2 regions of the Bacillus sp. M5A3_1b genome follow, and region 1 is predicted to be linked to the other one. Evidence: riboswitches for the same ligand, from Rfam matches in the RefSeq annotation. Region 1 holds a riboswitch; the other holds the start of a gene.

Evidence for each region. A riboswitch is a leader RNA that binds a small molecule or an ion and turns the genes downstream of it on or off. The one in region 1 is predicted to bind cyclic di-GMP.
Region 2: another riboswitch for cyclic di-GMP. It lies ahead of ACLBWW_RS19520 (SpaA isopeptide-forming pilin-related protein); the one in region 1 lies ahead of ACLBWW_RS25150 (methyl-accepting chemotaxis protein).

What each region holds. Positions count from the first base shown of each region.
Region 1 covers NZ_JBKEZY010000012.1:100,706-105,451, reverse strand. Annotated here, with positions in the region: gene ACLBWW_RS25150 (methyl-accepting chemotaxis protein) at 1-1,733, opposite strand, end outside; cyclic di-GMP riboswitch class I at 1,877-1,961, opposite strand; gene ACLBWW_RS25145 (anaerobic C4-dicarboxylate transporter family protein) at 2,245-3,558, shown strand; gene thiE (thiamine phosphate synthase) at 3,674-4,333, opposite strand; gene thiM (hydroxyethylthiazole kinase) at 4,350-4,746, opposite strand, start outside.
Region 2 covers NZ_JBKEZY010000007.1:3,083-22,737, forward strand. Annotated here, with positions in the region: partial or broken gene ACLBWW_RS19520 (SpaA isopeptide-forming pilin-related protein) at 1-1,052, opposite strand, end outside; cyclic di-GMP riboswitch class I at 1,112-1,204, opposite strand; gene ACLBWW_RS19525 (TetR/AcrR family transcriptional regulator) at 1,376-1,912, opposite strand; gene ACLBWW_RS19530 (hypothetical protein) at 2,245-2,628, shown strand; gene ACLBWW_RS19535 (CPCC family cysteine-rich protein) at 2,694-2,963, opposite strand; gene ACLBWW_RS19540 (DUF975 family protein) at 3,147-3,800, opposite strand; gene ACLBWW_RS19545 (PH domain-containing protein) at 3,992-5,431, opposite strand; gene ACLBWW_RS19550 (PH domain-containing protein) at 5,424-5,900, opposite strand; gene ACLBWW_RS19555 (hypothetical protein) at 5,980-6,147, opposite strand; gene ACLBWW_RS19560 (TetR/AcrR family transcriptional regulator) at 6,150-6,731, opposite strand; partial or broken gene ACLBWW_RS19565 (sporulation protein YjcZ) at 6,888-7,044, shown strand; gene ecsC (ecs operon protein EcsC) at 7,084-7,791, opposite strand; gene ecsB (ABC transporter permease EcsB) at 7,805-9,016, opposite strand; gene ecsA (ABC transporter ATP-binding protein EcsA) at 9,009-9,752, opposite strand; gene ACLBWW_RS19585 (HIT family protein) at 10,313-10,747, shown strand; gene ACLBWW_RS19590 (YtxH domain-containing protein) at 10,933-11,295, shown strand; gene ACLBWW_RS19595 (HTH-type transcriptional regulator Hpr) at 11,594-12,151, shown strand; gene ACLBWW_RS19600 (DUF1878 family protein) at 12,157-12,492, opposite strand; gene ACLBWW_RS19605 (hypothetical protein) at 12,610-12,804, shown strand; gene ACLBWW_RS19610 (hypothetical protein) at 12,835-12,948, opposite strand; gene prsA (peptidylprolyl isomerase PrsA) at 13,229-14,095, shown strand; gene helD (RNA polymerase recycling motor HelD) at 14,523-16,859, shown strand; partial or broken gene ACLBWW_RS19625 (Rpn family recombination-promoting nuclease/putative transposase) at 16,957-17,790, opposite strand; gene ACLBWW_RS19630 (FtsW/RodA/SpoVE family cell cycle protein) at 17,820-19,091, opposite strand; gene ACLBWW_RS19635 (PadR family transcriptional regulator) at 19,099-19,506, opposite strand; gene ACLBWW_RS19640 (sigma-70 family RNA polymerase sigma factor) at 19,511-19,655, opposite strand, start outside.

The DNA.
Region 1 (4,746 bases):
TTGAATTCCCCTATTAACTCTTGTAACTCCTGTGAAAGCCAGCTTAAAGAACTAGCTAATTCAGCAATATCTTGTACAGACATTTCCTGCTCTTTCATACTTTCTTCAATATTATTACTACTATTTGCATACGTATTTGCAATAAGTGATAGTTCATTTACAACACGAACAATATTTTGGCTATTTTGCAATATATCACTTGAATTGCTAGAAACAACTCTAACTTGATTTGTAACAGATTGTGCTGATTTTGAAATTTTTTCAAAGAAAGCACCACTACTTTCAACAAGTTTTATTCCAGATTCTACTTCTTTTGAAGCTTTTTGCATTGAAACAACAGCTTCTTCCGTTTCAACTTGTGTTTCCCCTATTAATTTCGCTATATCTTTTGCTGATGCTTCCGTCTGCTCTGCTAATTTACGCACTTCATCAGCAACAACAGCAAATCCCTTTCCGGTTGCCTCAGCACGTGAAGCTTCAATAGAAGCATTTAAAGCTAGGGAATTAGTTTGATTTGAAATACCTGTAATTACATTTACAATATCACTAATTTCTTTTGATCTTGTTTCCAAAGAATGGATGATAGAAGATAAATCTTGTACTGCATTTTGTATTATGTTCATTTGATTAATCGCCTGCTCAATAACACCATTTCCTTTTACTGAATGATACTTTGTACCTTCAGACTCTTTCGCTATTTGTTCTGCAGCATTCGTTATCTCTTCCATCTTATCTTCCATTTCATATACAGCGCCTAAATACTGTGGTGCTGCAGTTTCTTGTAACCGAGCTCCAGCTCTTAACTCAACCATAGAACTTACGATTTCTTTAACTGCCATGCTATTCTCTTTCGTACTCACTGACAATTCTTGTGAAGATGAGGAAACCTGTTCTGCTGTCTGCTTCACTTTATCTATAATTCCTTTAAACTTCTCGATGGTATTATTAAAATACGCATTAATAATACCAATATCATCTGGTCTTTCCTCTAATTTAATACTTAAATCACCTTCACCGACTTTGCGCAATCCTTCACGTAAATCTCGCAATGGAGCAAGTGCGTTACGCACAATTAAGAATTGAATAAAAGTTGCAATTAAAACAGAAATACAAATAAACATTAAACCTTGTATAATGAACTTTTCTTTTGTACTAGGAACAATAGAAGCATCTACATCAGCTGCAACAAGTGCCACAATATTACCTTCTCCATCTTTAATTGGCTCTAATATCGTTACCCATGTTCCTAATGCGTCTTCATATACTTCTGTCATGTTTGCTTTTTTTGTGCTCATTACTTTATCATATGCTTTCATCCAAAGGTCTGGTTGTTTATAATATTCTCCCGGCCTTACTTCAACAACATTTGCTAAACCTGTAGATAAATCAATGATTTGTAGCTCACCTTTTTCATTTTTTTTCGCTCCAACAATATAGGTTTGTCCAACACTGTTCAATTCTTCCGTTGATTCATCTAATTTCTCTGTTAACTTCTCTCTCTTTTCTCTTTCTGCCGTTGGGTCTTTTGCAACATCTCTCAATATTTCTCCGTCTAATTTATGTAATACCGTATCCCCTGTTTCAAAAGAATGCCTTTCAAATATAGACATCATGCTATTTTGAAACATGTTAAAACTTAACGCTCCCATAGTACCGACAAGCGTCAAAATAACTAACACAGTTAACAATACATTTTTTTGAAGAAATGATAGTTTATGCCAACACCTTCTCATTAACATCACCTTTCTTAATTAACTTACTATAAAGTAACGCTATTAAAATATACACCTTATTAATAAACGATAACGTCTCTCATTTGTTTATAAACAAAAAAAAGACCAATGAAAAGAGCATTGGTCAAGACCAACCCTATCCGTCCGGTAACTGGCTAGCATAGCCTTTCGACCTTAGCTCCTGTAGTTTTGCGTCCTAATGTTTCCATCAGTTTGCCTTTCTCGCTGAACGAGTTGAACGATATGGGAGTTCTATGAGAATTAAATTATTCTCTATCAAAGATTACAACATAAGAATTAAAATGTCTACCTATTTAGAGATGCAAATGTAAAGTTTCAATGTATTATTTTTTCGAAATAACTTAACAAAGTTCGTGAATGTTACATTTCTTGTGTTATATAATAAAAAATGTATATAACACAAGGATTATTTTGAGTATTTGTTTTAATTTTCGTTCAAATTAAATTATTCAAATATATCTTAACTAATGAATTTCGGAGGTAGTTTATCATGTTTTGGCTACAATTTCTTACGTTACTACTCTGCATTTTTATTGGCGCACGCCTAGGCGGAGTTGGTCTAGGAGTAATGGGTGGCGTTGGTATGGCAATACTTGTTTTTGTCTTCCACTTACAACCTACAGCTCCTCCTATTGATGTAATGCTTATGATTTTAGCAGTAATTACAGCTGCCGGTGCACTGCAAGCCGCTGGAGGAATGGACTACCTTGTTCATCTAGCTGAGAAAGCATTGCGAAAAAATCCAAAGCGCATTACATTCTTTGCTCCAATTGTTACTTATTTATTTACACTGTGCGCAGGAACTGGTCACGTTGCTTATTCTGTACTTCCTGTTATCGCAGAAGTCTCTCGCGAATCTGGGATTAGGCCGGAACGACCAATGTCAATTGCCGTAATCGCTTCCCAACAAGCAATTACAGCTAGCCCTATATCAGCTGCAACAGTTGCACTTTTAGCAATGCTAGCTGACTATAAAATCACCTTATTGGATATTTTAAAAGTAAGTATTCCTTCTACCTTCATCGCTTGTATGGTAGCTGCATTTGTTGCTAGCAAAATGGGGAAAGAATTAAATGAAGACCCTGAATACTTGAAACGTTTAAAAGAAGGAATGATTCCTAAAATTGAAGAGAAGAAAGAATTTGTTGGTTTAAAAGGCGCTAAACTATCCGTTATCCTTTTCTTAGTGGGAACTTTCCTTGTCGTACTTCTCGGTTCATTTGAAGCACTTCGTCCAGGATGGATGGTTGACGGGAAGTTAATTCGTCTTTCCATGCCAAACACAATTGAAATGGTTATGTTAACTATCGCAGCTCTTATTATTATTTTCTGCAAACCAAATGTAGAAAGCATCGTGTCTGGTAACGTCTTTAAAGCGGGGGCAACAGCAGTTGTTGCTATTTTCGGTATCGCTTGGATGGGAGATACTTTCTTTAACGGAAACTTAAATATGATTCAAGGATCAATACAGCACCTAGTAACAAGTGCACCATGGCTATTTGCCATCGCATTATTCATTCTATCTATTTTACTATATAGCCAAGCAGCAACAGTACGTGCTTTAATGCCTCTTGGATTATCACTCGGTATTCCACCAGCGCTACTAATCGCAATGTTCCCTGCAGTAAATGGATATTTCTTCATTCCAAACTATGGAACAATCGTTGCTGCCATTAACTTCGATCGTACTGGTACAACAGGTATTGGTAAATATGTTTTAAATCATAGCTTTATGATTCCAGGCCTAATCGCAACATTCACTTCTATCGGAATTGGAATGCTCTTAATTTCAATTATGTTTTAAAGAAAAAGCACAAACCCAAAGTTTTAAAGGGTTTGTGCTTTTTTAATCAAACGTTTGTTTAAATATTTTTAACTGTCCATTATGTTTTTTACTATTTTTGTGAAGTTCCGTTTTCCTACAAACCCCTATTTACTTCCTCAACTAGCTTCTTCGTACTTTCATACGCAGATTCCGCTAAACTAATCGCAGAAATAACGGAAACACCGTCTGCACCCGCTTCTATAACTGATGCTGTATTTTCAATTGTAATGCCACCAATCCCGACAATCGGTATTGTAATTCCTTGCTCTCTAAAATGAGCTAAGCCTTTCGTTCCTTGCACAGCTTTCGTATCTTTTTTCGTACTCGTTGGGAAAATAGGGCCAACACCTAAATAATCAGCTCCGTTTTCAATTGCCCAGCGTGCTTCTTCAATTGTATGTGTAGATACACCAACAATTTTATCCCCCATTTTTTCACGAACAGAAGTAATCCCTTCATCATCTTGTCCAACATGCACGCCATCAGCATCTAACTCGAGAGCTAGTTCCACATCATCATTTACGATGAACGGTACACCGTACTCCTTACAAGTTGCTTGTAGTTCTTTTGCGAAACAAATGCGTTCCTCTCCTGTTAAAGCGCCTTCTCCCTTTTCACGAAATTGAAAAATTGTTATACCGCCTTCGAGTGCATCTCTCAATACTTGTAGCGGCTCTTTCGCACAATTGTTACTTCCCATTATAAAATATACTGATAACAACCTGGACATGTCAGCCTTTGTAATACAGGGCATCTAGTTCCCCTCCTTACTATATAATCTCAATCTTCCCGTACTTCTCAATATCACCTGAAGTAGTATTCGCTAACTGATTTAAAAATTCAATTTGGAAACTACCAGGTCCCTTTTCCACTGTCTTAGCAGCTGCCAGTTCCGCAGCTACACCATAAAACGTTAATGCCGCTACTGCTGCCTTTACATAATCCTTTTCTACTGCTACAAATGCTCCTATTACAGAAGTTAGTAAACAACCAGTTCCCGTAACCTTCGTTAAAATAGAGTGACCATTTCGAATAAGAATCGTTCGCTCTCCATCTGTAACAACATCTTCTTTTCCAGTAATCACCGCTACTGTATTTAATTCATCCGCTGCCTGCCTTGCAATACTTACAACATTGCCATTTCCAACACCGGCGTCTACCCCTTTA
Region 2 (19,655 bases), on a different contig from region 1:
TCCATTTGCGCTAACTGCTGATCCTCTACAAGCTTACCATTCTCATCGACTATATTTTTTTCAATACTAGGTGGATTATCGTCGCCTGAACCGGTTCCTCCCCCACCACTTACGAATACTTCTCCTACTTTTTCTTCAGTTTTAATATTTTTGCCTTCTAATTTCACTGTATTTTTATGAGGCTTTGCAGCAGGATTAGTAATCTTTGTTTTATATCTTAAAATATAACCTTTTGAACTGTCTGGAAATTCAATTGTAAATCCAGTCTTCGTTGCATTGATTTTAATTTTAGATAAATCTGCTGGCTTAATATTTGTTGGTGCATAACCATCTTCAAATACAGCCTCTTCTAATACTAAGCTATTTGTAATTAATTCATGCCCAGGTCCTAATGTGTCTGTTAATTTAAGATCTTGCATTTCTGTTCCAGTTGCATTTACATATACAAGCCAATCAGCAATGGATGGATCTTCTTGATTATAAGAACCCCATTTCAATAGATTATCTGTATTGGGATGTGGCTTCGGTCTCTCTGTCGTATTATTTACACTTACTTCTTTATTAACGATTTGACCATCAACGTTAAATTCTAATGGAATTTCTTTGACACCATCATATGCTTCTAGCCCAAAGTAGAATTCTACGAATAAAGAACCTTTAACGTTATTCTTTCCTTCTACGTAATCACCCATAGTACACGTCAATAGACCTTTTTTCATCTCACATGTACCAACTGTTTTTCCTTCAGCATCTTTTAAAGGAAAACTCATATTCATAAGATCTTTTCTAAATTCTTTTGGCATATCAATTGTGAATTGATCTCCACTTTTTATTTTTTCTTTAGCTGACCACTTCACTTCTACTTTCATGCCATCTGAGGCTTGATATGGTTCAGACGTTGTACCATCAGTACGGGATATATTAATCTCGTCCACTGGATTTTTTATCACAGCGGCTTGAATAACTGGAGCCCACACATTTAGCACTGAAAATAATACTAGAAAAACTAATGAAACCATCGAAATATGCCTCTTAGTACTTTTCATTTGCATAATTCCCTCCTATTTTTTATATTTATATAATAAAAAAAGACCGTCCGGTTGCATCAAAAATGTGCAACCAGACGATCTTAGTAACCAATATGTATTACCGTAGACTCTAAGCTTTGCGGCCTATCCTTTCGAATAGTGTGCTAAAAATATTTTTTATTCTTTTTTTGTTTCATTTTCCTCTTAAACCAAATATTACTATACCGTCTGGACGGTTATAATTCAATACTCTATAAAATTGTTCTATTTTTCTAATAAAAAAAACAATTCACCAGTGCATTAAATAAGCAATGGTGAATTGTTTTACATTATATAGTTCGTATATTCTATTTATATGAATTACAAATAAGAGCTTGAATTACTTTTTCTCTTAATTCGGGGCTTAGTCTTCCAACCCCTAAATATTCCGAATACCATAATCCATCTGCCGCTAATCTAATAATTGTGGCACAAACTGAATCTATCTCATCATTTTCTATTTTATTTTGCAGTTGCTGAAATGATTGTTGTAACGGTTCAAGTAATTCAGGTTTTAGCATTAATGCTGCCATCATACTACTCCCCAGCTCTTCTACTCTTCTCTCATTACTTAATCTTTCCTCTACAAAAGAACGTACCCACCTTCCTTTCTTCTCTAAGTCCTCCGCTACTTTACTGTGAATGGCTTCTTGATACTCCTCCGTCCCTTTGAGTATCATCCCCTCTATTAAAGCTTCTTTAGTTGAATAGTGATACAACAATCCACCTTTACTTATCCCCGCCTCTTTTGCTACCGCTTCTAAAGTTAACTTAGCAACCCCTTTACATCGCACAATTTGAGAAGCGGCTGCTAAAATTTTCTGCCTTGTTATACTTATACTCATTCCTTTTTAAAACCCCCATTTCTACTAAATTTATATAAATACGTATCTTATTTTTAATATCGCTGAGTAATAATAAATATTTTCTTTATACCACAAAGGCTTCATTACCTTTGAATTGTTCGTTACTTCTTCTATTAAAAATTTCCATATCATTCAATATGATAACATCAAATACTCACAATTGACTATACATCTATACAATTATATTCGTTGAAAATATATCCATAAACACAAAATGCATACAAATTGATCATCCTTATATATTCAATCTATAATTTAAAGAGGTTTATATGTTCATAAAAATAAAGTGAAATTTTATAAGGATGATTCCATTGAAAAAATTTTCTATTAGTTATTTAATATGCTTACTGGTTTTTTCTGTCATTGTGAACGTTTTACAGTATACACTAGTTCCAAATTATGCTGACTCCTGGGGACCGATTTGGGTATCTATTATTATGTTTTCAATTCTTGGAAGCATTCCTGTTCTTATCGGTTGTTTATTAGGTGAATTTTGTTATAGAAAAATAAAAGGAAGTCACGAATTAAAAATTGGAATCCCTTTATTTATATTGTTAGGTATTTCTTACAATCATTTACTCTTTATGTGGTTTAACAAAAGAGATTTTCTATCCTTTTATTTAGAAGCTTTTCTGGATACTGTCCTTCCTATTACTGTGTCATCCGTACTGTTTTATCTTGTCAGACGGCGTTAATTCTTTCATCATTACATAAAAAAATGTTATTACTCCTGATAAATTGAGTAATAACATTTTATTTACTAAATTTGCTTCCAACTAGCATCCTTCACATCTTCACTAGTCGGTTTTCTAACTGATCTAACAAAACATTCCTCACAAGCACCAAACGCAATGAAGTTTTTCTGTGCTTGTCTTAACGAGACTTCATTCGCCCCGCCTTCAAAGTCAGGACCGTTAAACTGAACCTCATCATTTTTTCCTATCCTATCATATAAATCAAGTGCCGTTACTGAAATAAAGAAACTTAATATAGAAAATGAATACGGAATTAAAAACTTGCTCGCTCTCATTCACCTCGCTTTTTTGTTTCACATATATTATTCATTATTTTTACATGAAAAAATAGCCCTCTAGCCTAAAACATAGAGGGCAGAATTTTTATATAAAAACCTATACCTTATCCTGAAGTGCTCCCCATAAACAGAACATCTAAACTATCTGTGCCCTATATTCTTTAGGGGGATAGGTGGTTATTAGAAAGTAGTGTCTTCTTTTTTATAATATTCTTTTGAAATCTCTTCATAAAATGCAGCTGATGTCGTGTAGAAATAAGGTACTAACCATAAGAAACCGATTCCTACAGTAAGAATACTTAAAATGAACCAACCTAAGAAACTTAAGCATAGTAAAAAGTAATCCATTTTATGCCCATTCATCATACGACGACTTTCAGTAATCGCTTGATTCGCTGTATATTCTGGATGATCATTCAAAATAAAATATGTCATAGAATAAGAAAATGATTTAATAATACCTGGAATAATAAGAAGTAATGTCCATAGAGTCAAGTATACATACATTAGTAAATATGTTAAAAACGACTTCATCAACTTACTTCCATCGCTAAACCATCTAAATATATGACCAATGCGAGCATCAGTTCCACGAATTGCATTTAAAACAAGATAATAGGCACCTATTGTTAATGGACCAATAACAAGCATTACAATAATACTTACTGTAAGTGAATCACTTGCTTCTTCCCAACCCCAAAATATCGAGAAAATACCTGTGGTTAGCATTTCAACAGCTCCAATAAGGATTCCGACTAATAAGGTTGCCCCTACCGCTAATCCCCATTTTCCTTTTAATGCATCAAGTGCTTCTCTTTTTAACTGACTTATCATATATAGCCTCCTAATACTTTTTCTATATTAGTATACCATTTATATTAAAAATTCCACAGATTTCCTTGAAATAGAAGTATACTACTTTTTCGATATATGTGTGCTGTAGCTGTAATAATATATATGGAGGAAGCCCCTCATTTTCCTATAACAAAAAAGCCTGCCTTTCATAATAGGCAAGCTTTTTCAAGTTAATTCTCACTCATTCTCTTCTTATACCAATCCTGCATTCTCTCCGCATCTTCTACTCTCGTATGCTCTAATTTATAATCCGATGATGCGTTAGAGAACTTATACGTACATAAATCCGCACGGCGCTGGAAATAGGATTGTGTCTTTTCCATTGATTGGACGTGCCTTCTTCTAACAAGCCCTGTATATTTGCCGACACTACGATATACAAGCGTAATTTGCTCTCCGTTTACACTGTAACCATTTGTTTTAAATGTTGCGTATCCAAGTATAAAGATGAGGATCGCGAGCGGAATGAATGCCCACATGATGTAATACTTTTCAAAGTATATACTTATTCCAGTAAGCGGGATTGCTAGCATAGCGAAAAAGATGAAACTATCAATGAGATAGCGGCGCAATGCTGCTTTTGGTAATGAAATAATGTTTGTATTCAGTTCATATGGTAGTTGTAAATGTGCAAGTAACTGTTGTACGCGATCTTTTCGAATGATAGGATGCAGTGTAACTTTTTCTTTCTCGTCACCCAGTCCTTTACTTTGAATCACTTCTACTTGCACAGCACAATAACCGAATGGCTGACGTAAAATACTTTCTTTTATCGTAATACCTTGAATGCGATGTAACTTTAGGACGAGTTCTTTTTTCTCAAGTAATCCTTGCGAAATGCGGACTTCATCATTTCTTCGATTCACTGTGAAATCTCCATGTTTTAGCGCATAACCGATTGTAGATATAATCCATGAAAGGACAATCAAAATAGCTATCATGAAAATCCAGCCATATATATCATGTTCCATTACATACGACTTGACGCCATTCTCTATCCATTTCGGAATGTACTCATCTACTTGGTGATACACGAAAAAGATTAATGAGAATAACAATCCAAACTGACCAGATGTAACAGACGCTAGCAAAATTTCTTTCCAAGTTAATTTATATTCAGTCGCTTGCTTTTCCTCTGTTACGATTTCTTTCTCGACTACTTCTTCTGATGTTTCTTCTACTTTCACTTCTGGAGTTGGATCATTTAGCATTGTAATAAGCTCTGTTGCTTCTTCTACTGTAATACCAGCTAAGCTTACTTCTGCATCGTCGCCTCCGCCAGCTGTTTCGATTTGAATTTTCTTTAAGCCAAGCATTTGATACAACACGTTAGAACTTGTATTAATCGTTTGAACACGTTCTTTATTTAAATAGCTCTCCTTCTTCACAAAGAGCCCTTGCTTCACATGTAATACGTTATTTTCGACCCAATATGTTGTGTAATACCATTTTTCAAATGCTGAAAAAACGGTGAGTAAGCCGAATGCAGCGGGAATTAAATACCAAAACGGGAATTTTCCATTTAAGCTAAACATGAAAATAATGAGTGGTATAAAGTCTGTTATTTTTAATTCTAATAACATCGTGATTGGATGCTGTCTCTTATACATCCTCATCACTCACTTTCGCTAATTCTGCGATTTTCGTTTTCAACATTTCTGCTTCATACATCGTTAAGCCTGGGATACTGTGAGAAGTTGCAGCTGTTGAAATGTGTAATTCTGCTAAGCCATATTTCCTCATAATCGGCCCTTGTTCAATCGTCACGTGCTGTACACGAATCATCGGTACTAATACGCGCTTTACGACGAAAAGACCGTGCTGAATTTCAAGCTCTTCTTCATTTAATTGATAACTGTAATAACGTTGACGTAGTTTCGGGAATAAAAAGTAAGAAAATGGTACGAACACAACTGTCAGCCCAATCATTACATACAAAATCCACGCCCACCAATCAAACTTTATCATGAGGAAAAGGTAAGCTAAAATGACGAGAATACCGATTCCTTCTTCAATTACAGCACGAACTTTCCACACCTTGACCATGTCAGGGTGAATTTCATTTTTCAATGGATCCATGTAACCACTCCAAATCTAGTAATCTAATATACGAATACTCTCAATCTATATTTTACATAACTTTACATAAAATTGAAATTTAATCTTCTTTCTTCTCAGGAATAAAATATCCGAACCAAAGTAGCCAAATGAAGCCAATTAACTTCATCCAACTTCCATCTGCTTGAAAAGCTTCAATCATACCTGGTATTTTATAAATCCCAATAAATCCAAGAAAACCGAGCCACCAGTTCTTTTGCATTTTCATTTTTATTCCTCCTTCATTACGTTTTTCACATTTTGAATCCAAATTTCTTTATACTTTAACTGGAATCCCATCAGCATGTAATTACTCATATTATCGATTACGAGCGCTAACGTATGAGCATTTTCTTCCGTTGCATGTTGTGACACAACGTCAAGTTCTACACCTTTCTTCAATAAATCGTGGAAACCATTTAAGAAATCTTCTTGTATTTCAAATAAGCGTTTCTGATACTTTTCATTTCGCGCCGCAGTTACGATGAATTCATTTATAACACGTAATATTCCTTCTTGCCCTTCATACTCAGAGAGCATATGTAAACCATCGGCAATTAATTTTTCTGCAAAGTTTTCTTTCGTATATTGTTCTTTATTGAAATAACTTACGAAATGATACCCAGAAAAAATTTCTTCAAATAAAAAATCAACTAACGCTTCTTTAGAAGAAAAATGATAATAAATAGCCGGTTTTGAAATACCTACCTCTTTCGCGATCATGGAAAGGCTCATTTTCTCAATGCCGTGCTCTGCCATGAGTTTAAATGATGCCTCTACAATGTTTTGCGATGTTTGTAAATTCTTTGTCATACTGTACCTCACTTATTTTTACTTACCGGTCGGTAAGTAAATTATAAAATGAAACGAAATGATTTGCAAGTTAGTTAGCGCTCCATGAGGAATTTATTGGTAAATACAGAAAAGAATAAAGTAAAAGCAACATATAACAATAAGGAGGATATTCCTATGGGACTTGGCGGTAAAGGCGGTAGTGGTGGCACTGGTGGCACTGGTGGCGGTGAAGCTGGACAAGACGGTAAGAGCGTTAATAGTGGGTATACTCATTGTGCTCTTTATCGTATTGATTGTAGTCGGAGTTGGCTATAACGGCATTAACTTCTAAAAAAAGCATCCTACATTACACATGTAGGATGCTTTCTTTCTAATTTCTATTAAGTATTCGCATACGATAACAATTCATCGTCACTTCTCCGAGCCTTTGCAGTAATTGATAGTTCGCATATGCGCCGACCGGGGCACCGATTATCGGTACGAGCTGAAGCATTTTTGCTAAATCGATATAGTCTCGGTACTCTGTTTGGAACTTTTCCCAGTCCATATGATTTTCTTCTTCTGTATCCCACGTTTCGATTGCTTTCCATATTTCTTTTCGGTGATCGTCACTTGAAAAAGCAAGTTGGAAAACGTGAAGGATAAAAAGGCGCTCTTCTTTATCGCTCGTATCAAATCCGTACAACGTTGCTGCATCGAATAAAAATTTAATTTTAATGCCGAGTAAGAGCGGAAAGTCAGCAAGGCCAAGGAGAATACCGCCAGCTCCTGTTCCAGCCCCTTCTGCCGCTGCTATTTTTTTGTACTCATCCATTTTTTTACGTACTTCGTCGTCTCTTCTTTGCAATGACCAGTTCGTCTCTTTTAATTTCGGCTTTATAAAGTTTGATCCAGCACTAATCGTTTGCACCATCATCCGAATCGTTTCCGTTAATACTTTTTGCACTTTCGCCGGAATAAGCTGTTGCACTTTCGTCTGCAATTTCTTAGAGAAGCGTGTCATCATAGAAGAATCTTTCATGAATGTAGCTTTCCACTGCTCCAATTCTTTTATAACCTTCTCTTCGTATGTAATCATAGGTTCATTCCCTTCAATTTAAACGCTCAATACGTTTCGCCCCGTATTGATAAACAAAACCGATACTAAATACTATGCTTACAACTAGTAAAATTCCCGTCATCATGAAATCTTTCGTCGCAAGGGCAAATATAACTGTAAATACAACGCTGCCAGTAAGAAGAATTGCATTTAATAAAGTAAGAAAATCTTTCTTCTTCTCTTCTCCCCCGACCGGATACAAATCAAGCCAAATCTTCATGCGGTGATGTTTCCATAAAGTTAATAGCTGATAACCGATTAAGTATAGGAAAATAAGGCTTACGATAAATCGTCCATATAAAAACGGAATAAAGTAAAGAATAACCCCTCCAAGAGCGAGCAAACGCATATATAAACCGAAATAGTTACCAGATCGTAAAAACGTTCTCGTATATAAGTATAAATATGTACGCTTCTCACCAATCATTGAAAGAATGAAATCAAGCCATTTTCTACGTGCTACTCTTTCTTTTAATGCTGGTACGTCAACGAACATGTTCGCGATGCGGTATAGCAGCATCATCTTCTTACCTTCTTCAGAAATTAAGTACTCCCAGTTTAGCGGCTTTCCCTTCACCATTTGATGCAGTACTACAAGGTATAACACCATGAGAAGGACGATTCCGCCAACAAAAATAACGGAAGTACGCTCTACAAGGAAGTACACAAATAAACCGTTTAAAATAAAACGAATGAACCAATCAGCTCTTTGTATATTTTGATCTGTTAAAAATGATTTTTCCCATGCTACGAATAAGTTCCACGCTTTTACAATGACAAACGCGAGTACAATCCATATGTAAGCCGCTCCTGTTTGCTTCATTTGCTGGAAGTATAACGGGGCAAGCGCTGCCGCTACGATTGCGATTATGTATAACTGAATCATAAACGTAAAGAGAAATGCCTTTGTGAAGTACGGTTTTAACTTTTCTTCAACTGGCAGCAAGTAAACGAGATCTGCTTCTTTTAATAACGTTTGAATAGATCCGGCCGTTAATACGAGTCCGAGCAACACTGCCATAACGAGCGCCGCCGGAAACGAAGGTGTTAACGTTTGTAACCATTGCTGGTAATAATACGCTCCTGCGCCGATGATAAATACGAAAATAAATTTCAAATGATCATTAAATACGTATTTACTATATGTACGAACTTCTTTTAGAAAGTGACGAAATCGTTCTTTCCATAATGCTGTGCTATTCATAATCTTCTTCCTTCGTTAATGCAATATAAATATCATCTAACGTTGCACCTGGCATATTAAAATCGGATTGCAGTTCAGATAATGTTCCCTTCGCTCTTACTTCGCCTTGATGCAAAATAATAAACGAATCACAATAACGCTCTGCCGTCGCTAAAATATGTGTACTCATTAAGATTCCTGCACCGCTCTTTTTCATTTGATCCATCATTTGAAGGAGTGATTGAATCGCTAACGGATCAAGCCCAACGAAAGGTTCGTCCACAATGTAAAGAGATGGTTCCACTAAAAAGGCACTCATAATCATTACTTTTTGTTTCATCCCTTTTGAGAAATGAGATGGAAACCATTTTAAACGATTTTTCATGCGAAATTCTTGTAATAGTTGTCCTACACGTTCTTCATATTGTTGTTCATCGACACCGTACGCCATCGCTGTTAATTTCAAATGTTCTTCTAGCGTTAGCTCGTCATATAATACTGGTGTTTCTGGGATGAACGAAAAACTAGAACGGTACGCTGTCATATCATCACGAATTGTTTTCCCGTTAATTGTGACAGTTCCTTTTTTCGGTTCCATTAAACCGATAATATGTTTAATTGTCGTACTCTTCCCGGCTCCATTTAAACCGATTAAGCCGACAAGTTCGCCTTTATTCACAGAGAACGAAACATCTTTTAGTACAGGTCGTTTCGTATATCCTCCTGTAACATTTTCTACACGCAATAACTCGCTCATACGACACCACTTTCTTCATTAGTATTCATTCTATATTCATCTTACCAAAAATAGCGCTGTACTACATAGTATCGATGCCCTCAAAAAAAAATTAAAATTTGTTCGCATATATTTTTACGAAAGCGGACATCATAATTAGTGAAGAAGGAACACATTGAAAAAGCAACCACCTATTGATGAGTACAACAACATAGTGAAGTCATCATGAAATGGGGTGTCCATGTTGGACAAAGAAATTTACACATAACCAGATCATTTGTTTCATTTTAGAAACGGGGTGTCTCCGAAAGAGCATATACTGTTTTAAAAAATAAACAACTTCTCTTTATAAAGATTGCAATTCATTTCACTTGAAAATGGGGTGTCTACGGCAGAAACTTTAGCCGATTTACCGTGCATTTCTTAAATAAATGAGGTGTCTGCGAAACGTAAATTACGATAATGCTTTTTCAATCCCTCTTCAGAAAACAGGAAGCTGAGTCAGCTTCCTGTTTTTCGTGTTTGTTCTCTTATATAATTATGGTAAAATACGGCTAAGGCTACTTGAAAGGATGAGATCAATGAACCATACAGCGGACAATTGTATTTTTTGTAAAATTATTGACGGGCAAATCCCTTGCTCAAAAGTATACGAAGATGAACATGTGCTTGCATTTTTAGATATTAGTCAAGTAACAAAAGGACATACTCTTGTTATTCCAAAAGTTCACAAACAAGACATTTTTGCGTTAACGCCAGAAATCGCATCACACATTTTTTCTGTCGTTCCGAAAATCGCAAATGCGATTAAAGCAGAGTTTAATCCAGTTGGCTTTAACCTACTTAACAATAACGGTGAAAAAGCTGGACAAACTGTGTTCCACTTCCACCTTCATTTAATTCCACGCTACGGTGAAAACGATGGTTTCGGTGCTGTTTGGAAATCACATCAAAATGAATACACAATGGAAAATTTACAGAACATCGCAAGTACAATTGCAAATAGTGTGGAATAGTGACACTATAATAAGAAGTAATACATAACAAGCCACTTTCCTAAAGTGATTACATATTGCACGGCTTGTTTCTTCACTCAAGATGCCAGGGACTGTGCACTGCACACTTTTCTTTCCCTTGTCTTAAAGATATGCATATTTTTTCACATCATGAATACGAACAAAAAATAAGGAGGTTTCCTTTTATGTCAAAAGCTAAATCCTTTATTACAGGTGTCATTTGCGGCGGAGCAGTTGCTGGATTAGCCGTTCTTTTCTCTACTCCTTCTTCTGGTAAAGCTATGCGCGGTAAGCTGAAAGAAAAAGGAACTGATATTAAAAAGACTTTAGCTGATATTACAGCTGATACAAAATTATTAAAACGTCAAATCGTTGAAACTGCTTCGGAAGGTAAAGAAGTGTTTCAAGAATTAAAAGAAGATATGCAAGACACGCTTTCTAACTGGAAGCAAGATATTTCTCAAAACAAACGACATATTGAGCAAGAAATTTTGGACATTCAAAAATCAATTGAGAAACTACAAGAAGCTGTTCCGGAAAAAGCGTAAACAAATTCCTGCTTAGTTTTTTGCATATAACAAATATTTTTTATATAAATTGACCTTAACACGGCATATCACATAGATATGCCGTGTTTTTATGCATTTACAATATATGTTATCACTTAACATGTAAGGACAACACATGTATTCACGACTCATAAAACGCTTCCATAGTTATGCATGATTTGTATAGAATGTCATTTTTCCGAAAAATTTTCACAATTCTCACAAAAAGACTTTATTAATTTTTACTTTACTGGCATAATAGATAGTAATGAAAAAGAATGTTAAAGTGGGTGAGTAAATGAAAAGTGGAGAAAAAGATTACTCGGTAAAAGAAGCGATGATTTTCAGCCAACGCATTGCTCAATTATCGAAAGCGTTATGGAAATGTGTAGAGAAAGATTGGCAACAGTGGATTAAGCCTTACGATTTAAACATTAATGAGCATCATATTTTGTCAATCGCTTATCATTTAAAAGGGGCTTCTATTTCTGAGATTGCTAAGTTTGGAGTTATGCACGTATCAACGGCATTTAACTTCTCGAAAAAGCTGGAAGAACGCGGCTATCTTGTATTCTCGAAAAAAGAAGATGATAAACGAAATACGTACATTGAGATTACAGACAAAGGGGAAGAATTACTACTTCGCTTAATGGAGGAGTATGATCCTGAAAATAACTCTGTATTTAATGGGGCTCTTGCACTTCGTAATTTCTATGGTAAGTTCCCAGAAAATATCGAACTTATCGCTATCTTGCGCAACATTTACGGACAAGACTTCATCGATATTTTTGAGAAATCATTAGAGAATATTGAGGAGAATTTTACGGAATCCGATCAGAAGTTAGTTAAGAAGTAATCTATTTATTGTTTCGCAATCATGCTTAAGAATTCATTCATAAGCGGCTTAAATAAACCTTGTTTTGCTAGCGCTTCCGCAGTTTCGTGTACTTCGAGCTGATGTGGAAGCGCTTTTTCAAATTGATCTAACAGCGCATCGAACAAAAGAAGCCCTTCTGCTTTCTCCACTACATATTGCTCGTTCAATATTTCACAAAGATTTAGTATACGTTCAATATCTTTTTTACGAGCTTTTTTCTTTATGATCAAAGAATAAAATGGACACTTTTCTTCATCAATCATTTTAAATAGTAGGTCTACGTAGTATTCAGCTTGTTCTAATCTTCTAACAACGTCCATTTTCTCCCTCTCTTTCTAACACAAAGTCTTCTATTTCTGAATTTTATAACACGAACAAAATATCGTATGATACAATATATAAAGTATATGTATTTTACCAAAAGGAGGTCTCGCCTCATGACACTTATAACAGTTGTTTTTGTCGCATTCGCACTTCTTGTTATATTTTACACGAATTTCATGACACATACACTGTGTGAACGAAAACAAATAGCTGCGAGCCGCCAACCCGGTGTCTTTCGGGTTATTAATGTATGTATAACAATTTTATTAATTTCTAGTTATATAGAAATTATATTTCATGGAAAGTGAGGAAGGAAGCCCCTTCCTCACTTTTTTCCTCTATAAGCAAATTATACCTACTATAACCAATAAAATAAACAGTACAAGTAATAAAATAAGTTGAGAATTCATCCCCATCCCCTCCTCTTTTCTGTATATGCGGCATGCGCCCAATATGGAACACCTTCAAAATCTGACACGTACTGGTTAAATTTTCTTTATCAATATGAAATCGAGTCGAAATATGATATATTAAATTTTGTACATATTGCTTATACTATGAAATAAATGACACGCATCTTAACTTTATCCTCAAGCCTCGGTAAGCCCTGTTAAGCGCGCTTTACCAATATACAAAGCAAAAGTATCAGTGAGACTTAATCGGGCTCTTATGAACTAAAATTCATTGGTGTAGGATAAATTAAAAATACATAATAGTAGGAGTGTTTATCGAATGAAGAAAGCTATGCTTGCCTTAGCCGCAACAAGTGTAATCGCATTATCAGCATGTGGAACAGGATCATCATCAGACAAAATCGTTACATCTAAAGCTGGTGACATTACAAAAGAAGAATTCTACAATCAAATGAAGACACAAGCTGGTAAACAAGTACTAAACAACATGGTTATGGAAAAAGTACTTATTAAAAACTACAAAGTTGAAGACAAAGAAGTAGACAAAAAGTTCGATGAAATGAAAAAACAATACGGTGATCAATTCGATACACTATTAAAACAACAAGGTATTAAAGAAGAAACTTTAAAAACTGGTGTGCGTGCTCAATTAGCGCAAGAAAAAGCTATCGAGAAAACAATCACTGATAAAGAACTAAAAGATAACTACAAGCCTGAAATTAAAGCAAGCCACATTCTTGTAAAAGATGAAGCGACTGCTAAAAAGGTTAAAGAAGAACTTGGACAAGGTAAATCTTTCGAAGAGTTAGCAAAACAATACTCTGAAGATACTGGTTCAAAAGAAAAAGGTGGCGACTTAGGGTTCTTCGGACCTGGTAAAATGGTTAAAGAATTCGAAGATGCTGCTTATAAACTGAAAAAAGATGAAGTAAGCGAGCCTGTGAAATCACAATTCGGTTACCACATCATTAAAGTAACAGACATTAAAGAACCAGAAAAATCTTTCGAACAATCTAAAGCTGACATCAAAAAAGAAATCGTTCAGAAGAAAGCACAAGACGGCGAATTCATGAACGATCTTATGATGAAAGAAATCAAAAAAGCTGACGTAAAAGTTGACGATAAAGATTTAAAAGATCTTTTCGAAGAGAAAAAAGCTGACGCTAAAAAAGACGAAAAGAAATAATGAATTGAAAAAAGCTTGGGCTTAGGCCCGAGCTTTTTTGTTTGCCCTCTTCTCGCGATACATTGCGTCTAGATTCGGTACATGAAATTATGTAGTTGATTTTCGTGAATCTAAATTATATCAGCGATTTTTCAATTATATCGACCGCAACTCTAATTATATCGGCGATTTTCAAAATATATCGACTTACCGACAAAAACTGACAATGATCGCGATCCCCTCTTCAAGAAACACAAAAAAACCTCGATTCCACCGCGCGGAACCAAGGTTTATCTTATTATCATTGATTAAATGAAAAAACTATGTTAAATTAGTACAGAAACACATTTCTAAAAATATATATAACGTATTTATCCGTATCTTAATTGTACACCAAAACACATCTTCAGTCAACCTCTATTTTTCACTTTTAAAGGAGTGCTTACGTATGAACAAAAAACTTGATTTAGAGCAAAAACGATTGGATACCGTAATAGAAACGATTACGGAGCAAATTGATAAACTGGAAAACGAAACTGGCAGACGCCGGGCAGAAGTAATCAATATTCGTAAACACTTTTGGGATGACGTGAAAGTGAATACTGATACTTTCGATGATTACCTTGAAACAGTTATCAACTTAAGACAACAAGCTCAGTCACTAGCTGTCACACAAATTACCCATAAGCACACCTTTAATCGACTTGCCGCATTAAGACGTATGCATAAAGCACCTTATTTCGGACGAATTGATTTCAAAGAAGAAGGAGAATCTGCTGCGGATCAAATTTATATCGGCGTCGCTACACTTACTGATGCAAGTGGCGAAAACTTTCTTATATATGACTGGCGCGCACCTATTTCGAGTGTGTACTACGATTATCCACCAGGACCTGCTGAATACAGTACACCAGGCGGCGTAATCCACGGTAATGTGGAGAAAAAATTACAATACATTATTCAAAATGGCGAGATTGATTCTATGTTCGATACGAGTCTTACAATTGGTGATGAAATCTTGCAACAGGCGCTCGGAAAAGGTACGAATAAACATATGCAGAGCATCGTTGCTACGATTCAGCGCGAGCAAAATGAAATTATTCGTCACGATGAAGGCCGACTCCTTATCGTGCAAGGAGCTGCTGGTAGTGGTAAAACGTCAGCTGCCCTGCAACGAATAGCCTACTTACTATATAAATATCGCGAATGGCTAAAAGCGGATCAAATTATTCTCTTCTCCCCTAACTCTATGTTCAATAGCTACGTTTCTAACGTACTACCTGAACTTGGTGAAGAAAATATGCAGCAAGTTACATTCCAAGAATATTTAAACCATAGACTCAGTAAGGCATTCGACGTTGAAGACCCTTATGAACAATTAGAATATATGTTAACTGAAACGAATAGCCCTACCTATAAAACGAGAAATGCTAGCATTCGCTTTAAAGCATCTACTCAATTTTTCGAAATGATTAGAGCGTACAGACAATCTCTTGAATCTTCAGGTATGCTATTTAGAGGAATGAAATTTAGAGGAAAGTTAATTGTTTCTGCTAAAGAAATTACAGAACAATTTTATAATACTGACTCCTCCCTCCGCTTCCATAATCGAATTGAAAAGTTAACGGATTGGCTAAATAAACAAATAGATGCAATTGAAAAAACAGAACTGAAAAAGCCTTGGGTAGAAGAAGAAATTGAATTACTTAGTAAAGATGAATACCAAAAGGCTTATAAATATTTACAGAAAAAAGGCGAGTTTGACGACAACTCCTTTCATGATTTTGAGAAAGAAACGAAAGTACTTGGACGTATGATTGTCCGTAAAAAATTGAAGCCGCTTCGTAAAGGTGTTCAAACATTGCGCTTCATCAACTTCACAGGCATATATAAACAACTCTTCACAGATGCATCATGGGTTGCTGGGGAAAAACCGAAAGAGTGGGATGATATTTGCTCCTTAACAGTAAACATGCTTGATGAAGGAAAGCTATATTACGAGGATGCGACTCCATTTTTACTGTTAAAAGAATTAATAGAAGGCTTCCAAACGAATAGATCGATTAAACATGTACTCGTAGACGAAGCACAAGATTATTCACCGTTTCAATTTGAGTTTTTAAAACGTCTCTTCCCTGCTGCAAGAATGACCGTACTCGGAGACTTTAACCAGGCGATATTTGCCCATGCGAGTGAAGCAGTGAATTTCAATACACTTACTAGCTTATACGGACCAGATGAAACGAACGGCATCAACTTAACTCGTAGCTATCGCTCAACAAAACCAATTATTGAATTTACACGTGCTCTCGTACCGGAAGGAAAGAACATTCACGCCTTTGAACGTGACGGCGAGAAACCTACAGTGACGAAAGTATCAAATGACAGCGAACTGCACGAGCATATTACTGCCAAAGTTACTGCACTACAAAAAGAGCAGCATAATACGATCGCAATTATATGTAAATCTGCCGTTGAAAGCGCCGCTGCCTACGAAGCACTTCGTCATATCGAAAATATTAAACTTGTGAAAAGTAACTCAGCCGAGTATGAGCAAGGCATTGTCGTGATTCCTGCTTACTTAGCAAAAGGTATCGAATTTGATGCTGTTATTATTTACAACGCTTCTAAAGATGTATACAGCGACGAGAGCGTTCGTAGATTGTTCTACACTGCTTGCACGCGTGCAATGCATGAATTGCAACTTTATAGCGTTGGCGAGGTTAGTCCTTTTATACTTGGGGCTGATGCGGAGAGTTTTGAGCTTGTAATGAAAACACCTTGATAATTGAAGTGAGCCCCGAAAACGGGACACATATTAAAACACCTCCCGAATTCGCATATTAAGTATGCAAATTTAATGGAGGTGTTCTTTTTATCATTTAGACTTGTAAAATGCTTCGTATTTCTTCTAAACGTAAATTTGTAAACTTTGCAATATCTTCGATTGTCATTCCATTTTTATGCATTCCACGAATTAATTGAATCTTACCTTCTTCAATCCCCTCTTTCTTTCCTTCATTACGAGCATGAGCGAACTTTGCAGCTTCATCCATCAAAGCTTTCTCTCTTGCCTCATATGCTTGTCGGAAAGAAGAATCTTGACTCATACGCTCCCATTTATTCATCGCTTTTTGTAAAATCGGATCTTGGTTCATCGCAATGTCCTCCAATGTTTGGGTTAGTTGTTCATCCTCGTTTGCCGGAAGTAATAATAACCAACGAACAAACAAATCTTCCCAAGGATTTACTTGTTCATTCCGCCACTGTTGCATAAGTTTCGAAATCTCTACAATGTGAACTTCGATATCACTACTCAACATTTTATGTTGTTGTCGATTCCATAAAACTCCTGTTGTGTGGAATGCCTCGTATTCAGGAAACATAACGAAATTTAACAAATTGATTGTAATTGTTTTATGAAGAGAGCTGTATGGCATTCCCTTTTGAAGTTGAGATGTGTATAGCCTTCCCCAATAATATAAACTGCGTTTAATCATATCATGATTATTATTGAGTTGTATTTCTACATTGACTTTTGTTCCTGTGTCTAATGTAGCTGAAATATCTAAGATAGATAACTTATCTTCTTCATGTTCCCTGTGTAAATGTGGATCTGCAAATTGTAACGAAACAATGGGTGATTCTAAAGAATCCTGTAACATCGCATTTAAAAAAGCAATTAAAATATCTTCATTTCCACTTGTGCCAAATAATGAATTTCATATACAACTTATAATAAGTATCAAGGTGTTTTTCTCATTCTAAACGACATATCTTTACGTCGATATACACTCAGCACAATCCCCATTATAAGCGCATGAAATACAGTCGGCGTTAATCCGTAGCTAATAAAAGGTAAGGATATAGCAGCATGCGGCAATAATCCTAGTATCATTCCAACATTATAAATGAACTGGAATACAAAAAGAGTCACTCCACCAACAAGTAGCAATTTACCATACCGATCATTTATTTTATAAGATATGACTACTAATCTTGCTGCAAAAAGAGAAAGAACGAAGACAAGAATGAGCGCAAGCCAATACCCATAATAGTAAGTCAAACTTGCAAACACAAAATCAGTATCCGCAGCAGGGATGAACTTTGTATCTCCAGCTGTACCAAACCAACCTGCTGACGACATTACCTCTTTTAAACGTATATACATAAACCCTGCGCCATGTGCATCACTCTCTGGATTTATATACCCTAAAAATCTCTCCAAGTAATATCTTTTTGCTGAGACCATGGAAAAGGATACCTTAATAATAAATAAACAAATGGGTACAACCGTAATAATCAATGCCTTTTTCTTTCCTAACTTACTCCACCAAAGCATAACGAATACCATCGTGATATAAATAAAAATTGTTGAAATATCTGATCCAAATAAAAATAAATACAAAGAAAATAAATATAAAGCCACAAAGTATCTAACTTTCAACCTACTATTATTGAAAAAAGAAGCCCAAGCTAGAAAAAAGAACGGCAATACCATTAAACGACCAATTGCAACGGGACCAATTTTTATTAACGGTTCTCCATTCACGTAAGCACTCGGAAAACAATTTAATATTAACAAAATAAATGCACCAATTGTATAAAATAGCCATCCTAATCTTTCTAATTTCCGATAATCAGTCAGCATCATAACTACAACTGTTGCAATACCGAGAATAACAGATATCACTTTATTCATTAGTAAATCATTCATATATCCAAAAGCTATAACCGGTAAAAACCCTAACCCCATAGCAGCCACTAATAAAATAAGTAAGAACCAATCCACCTTTGGCTTATGCAGTTTATTAAGCTCCTGCCCTAGTTTAATTGGACTTCCCATTTGTTCCACAGCTTTATTTTCAGCAACTTCCTCACTTAAACCTTTTTCTGTCCATGTGTTCTTCGCCTGTTTTAAGTGAAACTCTAGTTCAGTTGCTACAAAGCTCTTTGCTTCTTTTGATTTAATATGATTCGTAACTTCGCTTACAAAACGCTCCCCTTTTTTATTCAATTTCGCCTCACTCCTGTACTAAGCCTTTTAATATAAATTGTACCTTCGTAGCATTTTTCTCCGCCTTTCGCAGCATCTTTCTTCCTTTATCATTTAATTGATAATATTTCGCTCCTTCATGATCCCAACTTGATTGAATAAAACAATTCTGTTCTAGACGATGTAATACGGTATATAAAAAACCTTCATTTCCTTCGAATTTTCGAATCCCTCTCCCTCTTAGCAGCTGTGACAATTCGTATCCTGTTTTTTCATTACTGAGGAGTTGTAAAATAGCTAAAGAGATATCCTCTTCCTTTTCGTTTGAAGCATTGATTTTTTCGCGCACCTGCTTTCGATGTTGATCGGAAAAACTCAAATGTTTAAACGTTGTATTCTCCATTGATTTTCGCAGGCCTTTTAATCGATCCTCCATTTGATTACTCCTCCAATCCTTTCTTCAAAAGCTCCTTCGCTTTTTTCAGTCTCGTTTTTATCGTGTTTTCTTTCACGTCTATTACAATAACAATCTCTTTAATTGATAATTCTTCATAATAAAATAGATAAATAACTTCTCGATATTTT